4 regions of the Paenibacillus sp. 2RAB27 genome follow, and region 2 is predicted to be linked to each of the others. Evidence: riboswitches for the same ligand, from Rfam matches in the RefSeq annotation. Region 2 holds a riboswitch; each other region holds the start of a gene.
The links. Region 2 has a riboswitch for cyclic di-AMP ahead of AB4114_RS28605 (ubiquitin-like domain-containing protein). Riboswitches for the same ligand answer to the same signal wherever they lie in the genome.

Region 1 (4,327 bases), on a different contig from region 2:
ATTTTTGTTTGTAACGGAACCAGGAGACGTTATTTACAGCAAAACCAGCTAGAATGGTATCGAAAGGGAACGTCAGTACGCTATTTACTCGAAAACTGCTAAAAATCCACGAAAATGGACAAATAGCGCATTCACGTTCCGTTAGCTGCCAATACTAGCATTTTACATAGAAATAGCGTACCTACGTTCCCTTACTACTCAAATTAGGCATCCCCATGTTTGTTCGATCGCAACTTTTATTTATCGTTAAGACTAAGTCGTCTATCGGTCCGATGATTTTCTGCACCTCCGGCAGTTGATAAAACGTACTCGTTTTGTCAATATCGTTCATCTCATCGTTAGCAGAATACATAAAAATAGCCTTCCCTGCTCCGAGAGCTAGTCCTAACTCAACATGGCTTCCCTTACCCGCTGGCAACATGATGATGAAGAGATCTGCACGCAATACGGCTTCTTTCTCTTTCGCACCAATCGCCGCGAGCTCTTGAAGTGAATCGATACCTGTATGCATCGTCCAATCGTATGTTTGAAGATATCCCATAGACTTCAACTGCTTCGCAACATATCGGACATTGTCGATGTTTTTGAAACTGGATGCAAGATAGAATTTCAATTGGATCCCCTCTCTTCTCTTCTCCCTACTTACTTTTGCTCAGCTAAAATTTTCAACTGCTCATTCCGATAGTTCAAAAATCGTGTCATATATCTCCTCAACACAACCCTCTCAACGATCCATCCGACCCAGCCCAGCGGGGCCTCAAAAGTTAATGTATCTTTCATCAAAGTTTTATTACCTAAATCGATAAATTCGTGCTCATGCCTCATACTTTTAAACGTACCCTGCAACATCTCATCAACAAAGCGGTAAGGCCGAGCATAATTCGATATGAGTGACTTGTGTTTTTGCCTAATGAAGAAATGTCTCGCCTCAAAAGTAACTGTATCCCCTCCACTAATCATGCCTGTTGTCGTTCCAGCTATCGCTCGTTCCTTGGTATGTGGCCAAACAGTCCGCGTATGTATATCAATATTCGTTGCCATGTCAAAGCAAACATCAATAGATGCTTTTATTTCGATTTCTGTGAAAATCTTAATCACKGGATGCACCTCAATATTCTTTCTGTATCAATTTAGATTTTCAGCTACATAATACGATCCTTGCCGATCCATATGATATATAATACCATCACATACAATTAGTAGGTTGGATTTATTGGATTTTATCCATTGTTGCGGAACGTAGTTCCCCTTCGCAGTACAGGTGACCCACACTGAAGCGTTAATACAAAAAACAGCCTCCCAAGGGAGACTGCCACAATCCACGATTATCACGTAACTTAACTTAATTACTTATAAATTCCTGTACCCACTCACCGTTGTAATAACCCACGCCAATTTGGGTATAGTTCGGACTCAAAATATTCGCTCTATGACCTGAACTATTCATCCATGCTGTCATGACAGCATCAGGCGTTTGTTGACCTTTGGCGATGTTTTCACCCGCGTAGGAATAAGAGATGCCATAGGAGCTCATCATATCAAAAGGTGACCCGTAAGTTGGCGATGTATGATCGAAATAGCCGTTATTGTACATGTCTTTCGCTTTATCCAGTGCCATCGCGGTAAGTGCGCTATTGCTGGTCAAAGGCTTCAATCCAGCCTTCGTTCTCTCCTGGTTGACTAAGGTAACCACTTGGCTAGCGAAAGTGGATTGCGTAGGTGCTGGCGTAACCTGTGGTTTAGTCGCAACAGTTGTACCCGTGCTTCCTGGGATGTTGAGCTTCATGCCCGACCAAATCACGTTCGGGTTGGATACTTGCGGATTCGCCTTGATCAGCGAAGTAAGGCTGACGCCATATTTTTTCGAGATTAACCACATGGTATCGTTGCCTGCTACCGTGTGCGTTCCCGTAGCAGCAAATGCTGAGTTCGCCCCCATCAAGACGGTCAAACCTAGTGCTCCTGTAACTACAAGCTTCTTGTAACGTTTCACTATAAACCTCTCCTTTTCGCGGCCTGCGAGGTTAGCTGTCGGATTCGGATCAAAGAGTAATCACCCGGCCGCGCATAACGCGACTTCACCCCAAAGATTGGTTCCCCCGTGCTTCAAAAAAGCTTCGGCCTTCTAAGTTTTGATCCAGCATGGATCTCAACGATTGTAACATGGGAATTCAGTGAGATCATGACTCAAAATTTACCATCAACAACACGATCTGGATATATCCTCCTTTATTCATACAACTTTTCTCACCATCCCGCGTCTAATCAGTAGCAATACTAACTTAGAAAAGGGTGATGGTTTTGAAGAAATTTGCTATAAAATGCTCGATTGTCATTCTCGGATTGATGAGCGGATTGTTACCGTTACTTCCCATGCAAGCTTCAGCAAGCGTATCTGTGAAGGCATCTCTGCCCTATTTTCCAATTCAAATCAATGGTCAAGACATGGATATTACCCATAGCCAATACCCGTTTCTGGTGTATAAAGACATCACTTACCTACCCATGACATGGAACAATTTCCAAACGCTCGGCATTGAATACAACTGGAGTGAATCCGATGGATTGCAGATTTGGTCAAATCGGAATTTCCCTCCACCCATTCATCAAAACCCGCTTGAACAGGATCTGACAACCAAAAGTAATGCAAGCAGTTACTCTGTCCAAATTTCCGATGTGCCAATTACGATGAATCAAGTAGAAATCAATAATCAAACAGAGCCCTACCMTTTTCTAACGTATCAAGATGTGATTTATATGCCTTTGACTTGGCGATTCGTCCATGATCTTCTTCAGATTGACATCCAATGGGGTGATGATGCAGGACTTTCGCTAGTCGGTGGGCAAAATGCTATCTATTCCATCATCGGTGACGATGATAGTTCACTATATTTCTACTCCCTGCTTTCCGCGGACCCTGCAAAATCCATGCTTAAGATGGATAAAAACAACTATCAAATCGAATGGAAAAACAATGAAGAACAAGATCAATTCTTCAAAGGACTTTCTAGTTCTCCCCATCCATTAGCTGGTAAACCAATAKAGTTAGTGCGTAAAGATCGCGATTTGTACTACGGTAATGTAAAAGTATACACACTTACAGACTCCGATGTATGGGAATCGGCAGCCTGGGGAGCACCTGTCCATACGTACGCGGCATTTCCTGCTGGCGATCAACGGGTAATCATATCCGTTAATCTGACCTTGCCGATTGCCGCTATTGGTCCAAATTATGGCACGACCTATACATTTCTTATTCAAAATGGGAACGTGACCCGACTCGAAGATTTCAATCAAAAGCTAGACCGCGTCATCCCGAATCCAGATGGTACCGTGTGGATTGCTTCTGCTAAATTACCTAGTCGAAGTGGCTATATTTCGGGTAGTGCCCGCGTTGGCTTGCTAGACCAAGTAGGAACGCTTCACATGGTAAATGAAAAGCTTCATGAATTGGATGTCAATGCATTAGGTATAACTAATCTTTCATTGACCAATCCTGCATCTACCGATGGAAGCCTCTATATCGTATTGAATGGCATCTCGAATAAGGATTATGCTGTGCAAGATACAGCTGGACTGTACAAACTGAATACGAAATTAGAAACAAAACGGTTATCCGACTATGTCTTTGGCGACTATTATTTGGATAAGAACAGAAACATTTTCATTAAACATCGCAACAATACGATAGAGAATCTGACTACGGGTGAGATGGGAACATGGTTTGATTATGAATTAGCTAAAATGAAATGAAAATACGCGTGTTAGTAAAAAGCAAGAGGCTAGTGGATATATCCATTAGCCTCTTGCTTTTTCGTGCAATCCAGCAAAAATAAGCTTGAAAGCTCAAGCTTGTCATATGTTCTATTTTTAAAATTTGCCTACGGATAGCGCTTGGTATTCCCACAACACATGCTGTACCTCTTTAAATCGTTCCTCATGGCATTGGATAATGACAGCAAGCTCGGGTAATCGCTCTTTTTTGCGAATAACATGTTTAAGTAGCTTCGTTTGTATGATGCGTGTGAGGCAATACCCCACAATAAATCCGCAAATAGCGCAAATAACTCCCCAAATAATTGGCCCCCAATACAATATGAAGCCGAAACTAATCCCAATGACAGTGAATGCCGTGGATGTTGCCATACCAACCTCGAAGGCCAGCGCTTTCTTGTTCGGATTTGAATTGTAATTATGATCGGGTATGTCCATATAGTTTTCCATCATGATAACCATGATTTCATTACGAGCTAGACCCATCTGTTCAAGTACGGCTAGTGCTTCCTCCACTTCTATCGAGTGCTCAAAAGTACTAATGATCAGCATG
Region 2 (4,327 bases):
AATGAGTAGGATGACGCTGCGCGCAGTCGTGGAATCTGCAACGGCCAGGGCTAAGATGCCAATCACAGTCAGACGTAGCACAATGGCGAACATCTCGGTGCGCAACAAGGTCTTCATATATAAGTAGAGAAACGCCGAATCCTGTCGAAATGGAATCGTTCGGGTAATCCCGCTGATCCAACCTCGGCGGGCTATTCGCGTTGGCAATTGAGGTACATCCACGAACCAGTTGAAGAAAGCATAGAGTCTTGCTTGCTGCTGCTTCTCTTTGGCAATCAGATAGTCCCATCCGATCACATATTTACCCACGGATCGGAAGGCAATCAGCCAAATGAATACAAGAAGCATGGCAGCTACACTTGCCCATAAACTGCTATAGTGAAACTGGATCGTTATTAAGGCAAGTGATGCCACCCATCGAAAACAAACAGATACGAATCGAGTTCGTTCAGCGGCAAATCTGCCTTCCTGCCAACTCGCTAATAGGTTCGCTACTTTTAATAGAAGTAATAGAGCGAATATGAGAAGAAATGGCTGTGCATCAGTACCTAGACAGTGTTTATATAGGGGTTTTACTGCGACCCATCCGAGAAATAACCAAACAGCCTGAAGTGATAAACTATACAAAAAGCTGCTTCGGAAATAGGTGCCCATTTCATGTTCAATCCGCAATAGAAACATCCGATCGGCACTGCGAGTCAGCGTTCGAATGGAGCTTGAAGCGACGAGTGGAACAAGCACGAGCAACACGATCCATAGGTACGGATAATCTGTCGGAAGACGCTGTAATGTTTTTGCATAATAATAGGAAGAAACGATGACAAGAAACAACAAAAAGCCGATAAAGTTGCTGCGTGCGGCATACTGCCAATATCCCATGGATTCCTTCCAATAATGTTGAAAACGCTGCTTCCATAATGCATGTGTATTAAATGCAGGCGTACTATCGGTTAAGTGACTCATGCCTTGTCTCCTTGAACGAGCTTGTAGAAGATGTCGTCTAATGACGCCTGAGGCAGCGCCGTCTGGGCGCGTAATTCGACTAAATCTCCCTGAGCCACCATGTGCCCTTTGTGGAGAACGACATAAGCATCGCAATATTTTTCAATTGTAGACAAAATGTGTGAGGAAATGAGAAAGGATGCACCTTTTTTCTTCATTTGAACCATGAGATCAAGCAAGGAACGTATGGCTAAAGGATCGAGTCCGAGAAATGGTTCATCGATAATATATAAAGAAGGTTCGATCAGGAAGGCATTCATGATCATGACCTTCTGTTTCATCCCTTTGGATAAATGACTTGCGAAGCTATTCAGCTTGTCTTTCATTTGAAACTGCTCTAATAAGGATCGAGAACGGGTTTCATAATCCGCTTTAGAAATACCGTAAGCCATCGCTGTTAGCTCGAGGTGTTCGCGAATCGTAAGTTCTTCGTATAACTCTGGACTTTCAGGCACATAAGCGTATGTTGCTCGGTAAGGTAGCGGATTTTCGGCCAACGTTAAACCGTTAATGCGAATGGACCCTTTTTGTGGCTGAAGCAGCCCAAGAATATTTTTGATGGTGGTACTTTTCCCTGCACCATTAAGTCCAATTAGCCCCATCATTTCACCTTGACGGATCGAGAAGGAAAGGTTATGAAGAACGGGTTTGTTGGGTAAATATCCACCGAATAAAGCGTTTACTTGCAAGATGGGACCCATCTCAATTGCCTCCCTAAATAGCAAATTTTTGGTATTATTCATTCAAATACTTCCAGAATCATTATAAACAAAATTGCATTTTTAGCCTAGTTTTGACCATTATACACTGAAAAATCGCGTATACGTACGTTAAAGTTAGACACATGTAGATATAAGTGGGTTATATATGAAAAATAATCGAAATTTAGGCGATTTAGCCCTTTTTAACGGGTGTTAATCCCTTTACAGGTTGAGATTAACAGCGTAATATACTTTTCATAATAACTTAATATCCAATTTGCCAATTTTCCATTCGCTGAGTTCCAAATGTGGAAACGGGGGAACCACTGCAAGCTTAATGAGCATACCAATGCGGTTAAGTAAGCAGAGAGTAACAGGGGTGAATCATAGACGTCAAACAAGCAGTTTGCGTTTACGTAGGGCGACTCTCACGTCCGAATCCGTCAGCTAACCTCGTAAGCGTAAGAGAGGTAACGATTGTCGTGCGTGCTATTTGTATTTCATTATGCAAACTAAGCCAGCGAGAAGAGTCCTCTTCTTGCTGGCTTTTTGTCCACATACAGGGTTCTACACAGATCAGAAGACATAAAATAACCCGGAATTCATAGGATGATGAATAGGTAAAAGGGGGGGACGACCAGATTCAGCGAAGTAACTTGCTGATGATGGCGAGCATTAAGTTAAACTAAAAACCTTAGTCGCGTCAAATTAATCATGCTGTAACCTGGCGGCGAGGCTTTGAAGGAGGACCGAAGAAGTGGGCAGTATCTCAATTAGCGAGACCCATGTAAAACGATCATCCAGCATGTCCTTCGCATTGCGATGGAAGCATGAAAACTTGCGTTTGATTTTAAGCCTAGCTATAATCTCAATCGCAATGACTTTCATGTTTTTGGTGTTGTTGTACGGAACGGCTACCAAGAGCGTATCCGTGGTTGTTAATGGACAAGAAACTATTGTGCACACGAAGCAATGGGTCCTGCAACGCCTACTGGATGAACAAGCCATAACGATTGGTGAGCACGATGAAATTTCAGCTTCACTCACGACCAAGCTCAAGGGTGGAGACAAAATTGTTATCGAGCATGCTTCACCGATTCAATTGACTGCTGATGGAAAGACCACCACTGTTTACACAACTGCAAGAACGGTAGAAAGTGCATTGCAACGTTTACATATTGCACTTGGGGAGAACGATCGTATTTCTCCCGAACCGACGTCCGCTCTTACCACTGGCGATGAAATCAAGATCGTCCGTGTGAAAAAAGAGACGGAGGAAGTCTCTGAACCGATCGCATTCGAGACAGAGAAAAAGAATGACGCATCTTTACTTAAAGGGAAAGAGCAAGTGGTCCAAGAAGGTAAAGAAGGCGTTTTGGTCAAGAAGAAAGAAAAGACTTTCGAGGACGGTGTTTTAGTCGCGGAAGCAGTTGTGGGTGAAGAAGTACAAACAGAAAGCATTAAGAAAGTAGTTTCCGTAGGCACGAAAAATCCTGTGGTTGTTCTCTCCGCCTCTTCACCGAGTGTGGATGAGGTTTCCAAGAACGGTGTGACCTTCGGCTACAAACAAATTCTCAAAAACGTGAAGCTGACGGCTTATTCAGCGGATGTTGCTTCGACAGGCAAAACTGAGGGCTCCTCGGGTTATGGTAAGACCTACACAGGTACTACGGTGACTGAAGGGCGTACAATTGCTGTCGATCCGAAGGTTATTCCGCTAGGTTGGTGGGTATACATCGAAGGGATTGGTTTCCGTCGTGCTGAGGATATTGGAAGCGGCGTGAAAGGCCAAATGATCGATGTGTACTATGAAGATCACGGCTATGCGAATAAATTTGGCACGAAGCAAGGGTACACTGTGTATGTGGTTGGCCCTACAAAACCGTCCCAAAACTAACGTGTAAACGGTAGTTTTGACGGGAACACTACTAAATACACGTAGCTTGGCATCTGCCTGCGCGAAAGAAGAGGAGACCCCTCTTCTTTTTCTGCGTACTGGGGAAGGAAAACGGTGATGATAAAAGAAATGATCGTTGTGGAAGGCAAGGACGATACAGCTGCAATCAAACGGGCTGTGCAGGCGGATACCATTGAAACAGGCGGTTCTGCCATCGGACAAGCCGTACTGAAGCGGATTGCGTTGGCTCAGCAGCGCAGAGGCGTCATTATATTCACGGATCCGGATCACGCAGGGGAACGGATACGCAAAATCGTGGCAGCGAAGGTACCTGGCTGCAAGCATGCCTTCATTACGCAGGAGCAAGCGGCGTATAAGGGCGACATCGGTGTCGAGAACGCGACGCCGGAGACGATCCGTCAGGCGCTGCAGAGCCTGCGGACAGAGTATAACGCTGTCGTCTCGCAGCTGACGATGGAGGATCTGATCGCTGCCGGTCTCATCGTGCATCCGGATGCGGCTGCTCGCCGCTTGGCCGTAGGCAATGCGCTGGGCATTGGTTATTGCAATGGCAAGCAATTTTATAAGCGCTGCGCCATGTTTCAGATTTCTCGTGAAGAATTTGAGGCGGCGCTCGAACATTTGAATCAGTAGAATCCCTAGAACCCTATAGATACGAGGTCTATACTATGAATATAACCGGACAAGAGGTTGTTGTAACAGCAGA
Region 3 (4,327 bases), on a different contig from region 2:
TTCCAAAAAGTTCTATATGGTCAAGGGTGGAATATTGCATGGACTGTTGTCTCATTTATGCAAGCATACATAAGCATACATAAGCATACATAAGCATACATATTCCGTTATGACTCTCTTCCCATTAATAGCTCGTCAATTTTCTTCATACGACTCTGTTCTCTACTTCTCATCGTCCTTTCCTCCTGCCTTAGGGAAACGATTAAGGAAACACACATCCCGATAATGATGATCGCAAATGGAAGCGCTGCTACAATGGATGCTGTCTGTAAACCACTTAAGCCACCGCTAATTAGAAGAACTATAGCAATAGATGACTGAAGAACTCCCCACACAATTTTCACTTTATTCGACGGGTTTGGATTACCTTTGGTTGAGAGCATGCCCAAAACAAAAGTGGCTGAGTCAGCAGATGTAACAAAAAACGTAATAATCAATAAGGTGGCAATAAAAGCAATAATCCCCCCCATAGGCAGCTGCTCTAGTGTTAAAAATAAAGCAGATGTAACATCCTTTTCAGCCGCGGCCGCAATCGGATAATGATCAAACAACTCTAAGTGCAACCCTGTTCCTCCGAATACAGAAAACCAAACGAAGCTAAATAAACTTGGGATCAAGAGAACACCTAATACAAACTCCTTGATTGTTCTGCCTTTGGAAACACGTGCAATAAAAGTACCGACAAAAGGACCCCAAGCTATCCACCATGCCCAATAAAATAACGTCCAGACACCAACCCAGGTTCCCTGTGTAAACGGAGTCATTCGTAGGCTCATGTACACAATATTTTGCAAATATCCCCCTAAAGTAGAAGTAAATAAATCCAGAATGAAGGAGGTAGGGCCAACTACAAATACGAAAGTCATTAGCAAGACGGCTATAATTAAATTGGTATTGCTCAATATTCGGATCCCTTTGTCCAAGCCTGTCGTGGCCGAGAGCAAGAATAAAACCGTAACCACTGCAATAATGACCACTTGAACAAATGGACTTATTGAAATACCGAACATATGATTTAATCCGCCATTAATCTGAAGTGCACCTAAACCAAGCGAGGTGGCAACACCAAATACAGTAGCAATGATGGCAAGTGTATCTATCACACCTCCAACCCATCCCTCTGATATCTTGCCAAGAATGGGTGAAAAGACGGCGCTAATTAGCCCCCTCTTACCTTTCCGGAATTGAAAGTAAGCTAAGGCTAGCGAAATGATGGTGTAGATTGCCCATGGATGAACTCCCCAATGGAAAAAGGAATAACGCATGGCTAGTCGTGCAGCTTCTATGGATGCTACAGAAGCTCCCTCAGGTGGTGATAAAAAATGGGATAATGGCTCAGACACCCCCCAAAAAACAAGCCCAATCCCCATTCCGGCACTAAACAACATAGCGAACCAAGTTGCTGTTGAATATTCAGGTTCATCTTCATCTTTACCCAGTTTAATCCTTCCGTACTTACTAAACGCAAGATAGAAAGCAAAGAGTAAGATACCAAACGTTGAAATTAAGAAAAACCATCCAAAATTATTAATCGAAAAGTCGAAGAGTGAAGTCGCGGAATCAGCCAGCTTATTAGGGGCAAGAGCTCCCCATAAAACAAAAGCCAAAATAATAACAATTGAAATATACAAAACCATTTTTATAACCATCCCTATATACTATTTTATATTAATCATTACCTAATTAGGAAATATAATGCATTAATATGCCATTTCATCTGATCCGAAACAAAATATAGCCCATCAAACCACAGCTTTAAACACATAGTTGTGGTTTGATGAACTCTTACTTTTTACTCTCTTCTATTTAAACTCTACAAGTTTCCATAAACAACTTAGGAAATGTATCGACCTACCTTTAAGGCAAAAGAGATGATACCTCATTGTTCGTGTTTATGTACGTAAATTGGTTAGCACCCAGGCCTCTATATGCACTCCTTGACTTATCCCCTTTTGTTACAACGTGTATCGACTCAGAGCCCCACTCTTTACAAATTTGAATATACCTGCTGCATAGATTAAAACTAATTTCAAATAAATAAACTTTACTTATTTGGATATCAGGGAGCACCCAAGTCGCGGCATCTTCGGTGTCAACCATAATAATCGAATCCACACCCATAGCTTCCAGCTTTTTCTTTCCATACTTATTGTTCGTGAGTGCATAATATTGAATGCCTTTTGAACGTAATAGATGAATGAAATCTTTTCCCGCTCGGTTCGGAGCATTGACCAGTACATACTCAGATGAATTGGATTCTTCCTTGTTTTTCATTTTACTTTTCCCCCTTTGAGAGGCAACGAAAATTAGCCTTTAAGCCACACTCCTCCTCGTTACCTCTACACAATTACGCTTACGAAGTTAGCTGTCGGATTCGGACCTGAGAATAGCCCTACTCAATACATCTGAGATTCACCCCAACTGTGCATGCTGCCATACACCTGCTTACTTGGTTCCCCCGCTCTTGCCTCGTGCAAGACTCAGCGCTTACTCATGCCTGCTTATTTCCGAATCATTTTCAACCAAAAGCCACCATGCAAGCTCTTTGGTTCCAGCGTAATGATGAACGCTTTCGAATCTACGTTGCGAATGCAGGCGTACAAAAACTTTTCATTTTTTCTTCGAGCCAATACTTCCAAAACCAATCGTTCTCTTCTATCATACTAATCGCAGCGGCTGTATACTTCTCACCTTTTAAAGTCAGGATCATACGGAGTGTGAAACAAGAAACATAGACGATTTGAATCGCTAGAATGCTGCCTAATATGGATAACACGCCGCTTCACCTCTTTGATTACCGATGAGGACCCTCCACTAGGAAGATCCTTAAACATCATGTCATGATAAGCGTTCAGCGATATAATCTGGTCTAGGTCCCTTACCTGAGTAAGGAGCATTGAGTTTATTCAGCACACTATTATATACAATGAAAACATTGCTGCGCGGATCTGGGGTAATATTACTATTTGAACCGTGCATTAAATTACAATCGAATAGGAGGATGGAGCCAGCTTTACCCGTAGGTGCAACAATACCGCCTTGTTTGGCAAGCTGTTTTAGACTCTCTTGGTCAGGAACCCCATATTCTTGACGGCGAAGCGAGGATTTATAATTCTCATCCGGCGTTTCCCCTACACAGGAAACAAATGTACGATGTGAGCCAGGTATAACCATAAGGGGACCGTTATTGGCATGATTATCTTCTAACGCAATTGAACAGCTAAGCGCTCGCATTCTCGGCATCCCATCTTCCACATGCCAAGTTTCAAAATCCGAATGCCAATAAAACTCTTTACCTGTAAATCCTTGTTTAAAATTAATTCTGGATTGATGGATATAGGGTTGGCTACCCAAAATTTGACTAACGATGTCTTGTATACGTTGATCCGAAGCCATTTGTTTGAACACTTCGTCATCACGATGCACAGCGAATATGGATCTAATTTCATCATTCCCTGGTTCTCTGATCACTTCAGGCTTCTGCACTTCTTTACTTTGCTCCCAAAGTCTTGCTAGCTCTTGCTTCCAAAATTGAACCTGCTCCTCGGTAAAAAAGGATTCCAAGAACAAATAACCATTTTCCTCGTAAAATGTAAGCTGCTCCTTACTAATTTCTGTCTGATTAATTGTAGGGTTATAAACCACCAGATCCTGCCGCTCCAGTAGCTTTGGCTCCTGATAGATTCTTGATGGATAGCTGTCTTGCATGCTCGATCGATTCACCGTAATTTGCCCCTTGGATGTCAACATGGATTGCCACTCTCCTTATTAGATTTGGTCTAACGGGTATGTCCCTTCAGCATCATGAACTTCTCGGCCTGTTGTAGGCGGATTAAACACACAAATCATACGCATATCCGTTCTACCGCGCAGCAGATGTTTCTCATGACCGTTTAAGACATAGAGGGTTCCTTCGGAAATGGGATAAATCTCTTTGCTTTCGAGGACTTCAATCTCACCGTCTCCTTGAATACAGTACACGGCTTCAACATGATGTTTGTACCATATCTCTGTTTCAGTACCGGCTTTAATCGTCGTATCGTGCAAAGAGAAGCCTACCTGGTCACTTTTCACAAGCAATCGTGTACTATACCAAGTTTCTGTATCTACATGGAATTCAGTGCCGACTCTCTCGGCAAGTTGTCTTACTATCATTGCCTGCTCCTCCTATGCCTGTTTACTTGTCAACTTTAATTCTGTATAAATTTCTTCCATACTTTCTCGTAAAATGTCCAATCCTTGGACTAAGCCTGCTTCATCAATGATTAACGGTGGCATGATTTTGGCAACTTCACTGTCGGTTCCAGAGGTTTCCATGATCAGTCCC
Region 4 (4,327 bases), on a different contig from region 2:
GGAGTAACGCCGTATTCCCATAGCGGTCAATGATGCGACCCACGCGATTGGAGACGAGCATAGCCAACAAAGCGCCAGGGAAGAGCAATAGTCCCGAAGTAAGCGGAGCTAAGCCGAAAACCCGCGCAAGCATCTGTGGCGCAAGGAACAAGAAGCCAAAGCTGATCATATAGGAAAACACGCCGATTGCGCTGAGCGCCATATAGGGTCTGTCGCCGAATAGGGCAGGCAGCACGAACGGTTGTGAGGCTCGGCGAATGCGCAGAGTGAATAGGACAATCGCGATGACGCCTGCTAGGAGTGCGATCAGACTCTTAGACGTAAGGAAGAGCAGCAACCCCGTCGTCCCAATCCCGAGGAGCAGAGCTCCGATGAAATCGAACGAGCCGCTTTCTGGTTTTTCTTTTGGCAGCAGGATGAGAAAGATAGGAATTAGCAGCAGCGTTACCGCTGTAATGACGAACAGGAAATGCCAGCCCAAATACTGAACGATGGATCCCCCTGCGACGGGACCTAGTCCCAAGCCAAGAGAAGCCGCGGAAAGGATGAGCGACATGGCTCTGCCTCTACGAGACAACGGAATGTAGCGGGTTACGAGTACGATACCAAGCGAAGGGATCGCACCTGCGCCGGATGCTTGAATCAACCGCGTAAATAGCAACAGTCCGAAGCTGTCCGTGAACAACCCTAGAATGGAGGCGCCGCCTAGCGAGAGCAGGGCAATGACGTAGAGCCTGCGAATAGGCACGAAGTCGGACAAGCGGCTGTAGGTGATCGATGCGATGGCGAAAATGATTGAATACCCCGTAACAATCCACGATGCCGTTGAAGGACTGAGCTCGAATTGTACGGAAATTTTGGGCAGTGCCAGATTGAACATCATCGTGTTCATGATAACAAGTACAATTGTAAAACAGAGCAACCAGGAGACAGGCGTTTCTCGTAAGCGGCCAGGCATCTCAGGTTGAGCGTGTGTTGTTCCTTGAGCTGAAGAGGTTGCGTTGTCTGACATGGTACACCTTCCGATCTAAACTATAATATATTTTGTGACAGTTTATCATGGCGGGTAGGGTGTGTCAATGAATTGGCTTGTATTAAATTAGTAAATTGTTGAATGTTTATACATATAATTGTATTATTATTCATAAAACACATGGAGGAATACAATGGGACACGTGATAAGAAAAGTGGAACTTGAAGATTTGGAGGCATTAACAGAGTTGATGTGTGCCTATATTGTAGGCTTTTATAAGAAGCCACAGCCGCTGATAACTTCTATTCATCGACTGATTAGAAACTTGCTTCAGGAACAAGGCGGTATACAGTTTGTTGTCGACCAAGAGGGAGAACTCGTCGGCTTTGCGACCTTGTATTTTTCTTGTAGTACGATGAAGGCAAATCCCATTACGATCATGAATGACCTCTTCCTTCTCGAGTCTTACCGGGGGACCGCTGCAGAAGAAGACTTGTTCCAGAAGTGCCAAACCTACTCCAAGGAAAACGGCTATGCCTACATGTCATGGATCACCGCGCCAGACAATCATCGTGCACAACAGTTTTTTGACAAAATGGGCGGAACTCGCGTGGATTGGGTCAACTACACGATTATTTAAAGGAAGCGGTTGTTAAATAACTCGGTTTCAGTCAACCACGCTACAATGGTAGTGCCCTAAAGTGAAAAACCTCATCATCCAACGTAATATTCGCACGAACTAGCAACTTTGATGGATTGCAAACTTGTTGTTTAGTCAAAATACCCTGATTAGCTACGAGAATGGAAGATAATCAACGAATCAGGTAATTGTAAGCGAATTATCGGGTGAAACGTGAGGTCGGAGAGTGCTTTTTACGTTTTTTCCCTCCTTTACTATGTTGGTAGAAGAGAGTAGTATTCAACACGTACATGAACAGTTGAATATTTCGCTTAATTTTCTTTTAAGAAAAGCGGGGGAACCACGAGTAACATGGGGTGAATAACGGTACGGATTCAGTACCTTTTAGGGCAGATTTCTCGCGGCCCGAACCCGGCAGCTAACCTCGTAAGCGAACGTGAGAAAGGAGAACGTGTGTTCAAAACACAAGGTCGATCCTTGTGTTTTTTTGCGTCCATTTTTCAAAAATATAGTATTGATATGGCTTTAATTGGAGGAACAACGGCGAAATGACAAGTGATTCATTGAAAAAAATTGTGTTCGGTAAGCCGCTAAAGTCGAGTGAGATTGAGTCGGAGAAAATGCCTGTCTGGAAAGCCCTCCCTATCTTGTCGTCAGATGCCTTATCATCCGTATCGTATGGGACGGAGCAAATTCTGTTAGAGCTCGCGACAGTGGGGGTTGCAGCTTTTGCCTTCTCGTTGCCGATTGCGGTTTCGATTATTGCTTTGATTCTACTGCTCGTGTTGAGCTATAGACAGGTGATCGAAGCGTACCCGATGGGCGGCGGCGCCTATATGGTGACGAAAGAAAATTTAGGCATGGTGTGGGGACGTCTTACCGGTGTCTCTCTGCTAATCGACTATACCTTAACCGTAGCCGTTTCGATATCGGCTGGTGTCCAGGCAATTACCTCGGCATTTCCATCGGCTGTACCGTACATTGTTCCGCTGACCATCTTACTGGTTTGGATTATGGTCTGGCTGAACTTGCGAGGTACTTCCGAATCAGGAACGGTATTCGCGATTCCAACGTACTTTTTTATTCTTTGTATCTTGTTGTTAGTGGGTAAAGGTATTTTCGATTTACTGACAGGATCTATGAATACGCATGCGATCGAATTCGCACCAAGCTCAGCGACGAACTCATTAACCCTATTCGTACTTCTCAAAGCGTTCTCGTCCGGTTGTTCAGCTGTAACGGGGATCGAAGCGATCTCTGATGCCGTACCGCATTTTAGAACGCCATCTGTCAATAATGCCAAACGAACACTCCTCTCTCTAGGCGGCTTGTTGGCCATCGTGTTCGGTGGTGTAACACTGATTGCCTTAGGGTATGGGGTGGCACCGGATCATAACGGTCATACATCGGTTCTTTCGATGGTGACGGAGCAGGCCTTTGGCCGAGGCGTTATGTACTACGCGACGCAAATCGCGACCATGCTCATCTTGGTGCTCGCTGCGAATACAAGCTTCAATGGCTTCCCGATCTTGGCGTCCATCATGGCCCAAGACAAAAACTTCCCGCGCATGTTCTCCTTCCGTGGGGATCGGCTTTCGTATCACTATGGCATTATTACGCTAGGCGTATTAGCCAGCCTGCTATTGATTGGCTTTAAAGGTAAAACCGATGCACTTATTCCGCTTTATGCGATTGGCGTGTTTTTATCTTTTACACTTGCTCAGACGGGGTTGGTTCGGAAATGGCTCAAAGAGCGCGTATCTGGCTGGATTGGGAAGCTGATCATCAACGGGCTGGGCGGTATCGTCTCCCTAGTAGTTCTTATCATTTTCTCCGTTACCAAATTCAGCGAGGGTGCTTGGATTGTCATTATCATTACACCGATCCTCCTCTGGCTCATTACGAAAATTAGTCACCATTACGACGACGTAGCCAAACAGTTGCGGATCGATATCACACAAGACCGTGTATGTACCAAAGAGCCGGTCATTATCGTGCCTGTGGCTGGGATTCACAAAGCGGTAGAGCAGACCCTGAACTATGCCAAATCGCTCTCGCCTAACGTCATCGCGTTCTATGTCTCCTTCTCGGATGAGGACGAAGAATCGATGCAGGAGAAGTGGCAGATCTGGGATCCAGGTGTTCGACTCGTAGTGTTCAAATCACGCTACAGAACGATTCTGAAGCCGCTGGCTGAATTCATTGATCGCATCGACACTCATATGTCGGAGAAGCAGTCGATCATGGTTATTCTCCCGCAATTCATGCCGAAGAAATGGTGGCACCGTCTGCTCCATAATCAATCTGCGGCGCGGATTCGTTCGAAGCTTCAAGCCGATAAGGATATCGTTGTTGCAACAGTGCCGTATCATTTACATCAATAGAAGTGTACAATAATAGGGAGAACTTGTAGACGAGGTGACCTTATTATGGTGAAAAAGAAAGCAAAGATTACGCCAGCTGCGGCTAGCGTGCAAGATAAACCTGCAACGCTGAAGGATCTGCTGCGTCCGGAAATACTGGAAGGGCTCAAAGCCCAGGCTGACGCGATGAAAGCGGAAGAGCAAGCGAAGAAGGATGCAGAGAGAGCCAGGGTAGAGGCTGCTCGCAAGGCGGAAGAGAAACGTCTTGAGAACGATTTCGCCTATCAGCTGGAGAAAAGTAAATTAGACTGGCGGAAACATAAATGAGGGGGCGCACGATGTGCCTCCTTT

Region 1: another riboswitch for cyclic di-AMP. It lies ahead of AB4114_RS33015 (CAP domain-containing protein); the one in region 2 lies ahead of AB4114_RS28605 (ubiquitin-like domain-containing protein).
Region 3: another riboswitch for cyclic di-AMP. It lies ahead of AB4114_RS23935 (hypothetical protein); the one in region 2 lies ahead of AB4114_RS28605 (ubiquitin-like domain-containing protein).
Region 4: another riboswitch for cyclic di-AMP. It lies ahead of AB4114_RS16395 (APC family permease); the one in region 2 lies ahead of AB4114_RS28605 (ubiquitin-like domain-containing protein).

The regions. Positions count from the first base shown of each region.
Region 1 is NZ_JBFRGR010000050.1:22,178-26,504, forward strand. Features, by position in the region: gene AB4114_RS33005 (group-specific protein) at 182-613, opposite strand; gene AB4114_RS33010 (SRPBCC family protein) at 643-1,098, opposite strand; gene AB4114_RS33015 (CAP domain-containing protein) at 1,343-1,993, opposite strand; cyclic di-AMP (ydaO/yuaA leader) riboswitch at 1,999-2,133, opposite strand; gene AB4114_RS33020 (hypothetical protein) at 2,302-3,753, shown strand; gene AB4114_RS33025 (hypothetical protein) at 3,871-4,326, opposite strand; gene AB4114_RS33030 (hypothetical protein) at 4,313-4,327, opposite strand, start outside.
Region 2 is NZ_JBFRGR010000032.1:11,674-16,000, forward strand. Features, by position in the region: gene AB4114_RS28595 (ABC transporter permease) at 1-963, opposite strand, end outside; gene AB4114_RS28600 (ABC transporter ATP-binding protein) at 960-1,703, opposite strand; cyclic di-AMP (ydaO/yuaA leader) riboswitch at 1,987-2,180, shown strand; gene AB4114_RS28605 (ubiquitin-like domain-containing protein) at 2,461-3,600, shown strand; gene rnmV (ribonuclease M5) at 3,718-4,254, shown strand; gene rsmA (16S rRNA (adenine(1518)-N(6)/adenine(1519)-N(6))-dimethyltransferase RsmA) at 4,290-4,327, shown strand, end outside.
Region 3 is NZ_JBFRGR010000020.1:89,076-93,402, reverse strand. Features, by position in the region: gene AB4114_RS23940 (glycine betaine uptake BCCT transporter) at 108-1,637, opposite strand; gene AB4114_RS23935 (hypothetical protein) at 1,858-2,274, opposite strand; cyclic di-AMP (ydaO/yuaA leader) riboswitch at 2,336-2,496, opposite strand; partial or broken gene AB4114_RS23930 (DUF2179 domain-containing protein) at 2,502-2,776, opposite strand; gene thpD (ectoine hydroxylase) at 2,839-3,750, opposite strand; gene AB4114_RS23920 (ectoine synthase) at 3,769-4,155, opposite strand; gene ectB (diaminobutyrate--2-oxoglutarate transaminase) at 4,168-4,327, opposite strand, start outside.
Region 4 is NZ_JBFRGR010000010.1:142,997-147,323, forward strand. Features, by position in the region: gene AB4114_RS16385 (MFS transporter) at 1-1,012, opposite strand, end outside; gene AB4114_RS16390 (GNAT family N-acetyltransferase) at 1,167-1,613, shown strand; cyclic di-AMP (ydaO/yuaA leader) riboswitch at 1,912-2,061, shown strand; gene AB4114_RS16395 (APC family permease) at 2,162-3,997, shown strand; gene AB4114_RS16400 (YqkE family protein) at 4,043-4,303, shown strand; gene AB4114_RS16405 (polysaccharide deacetylase family protein) at 4,315-4,327, shown strand, end outside.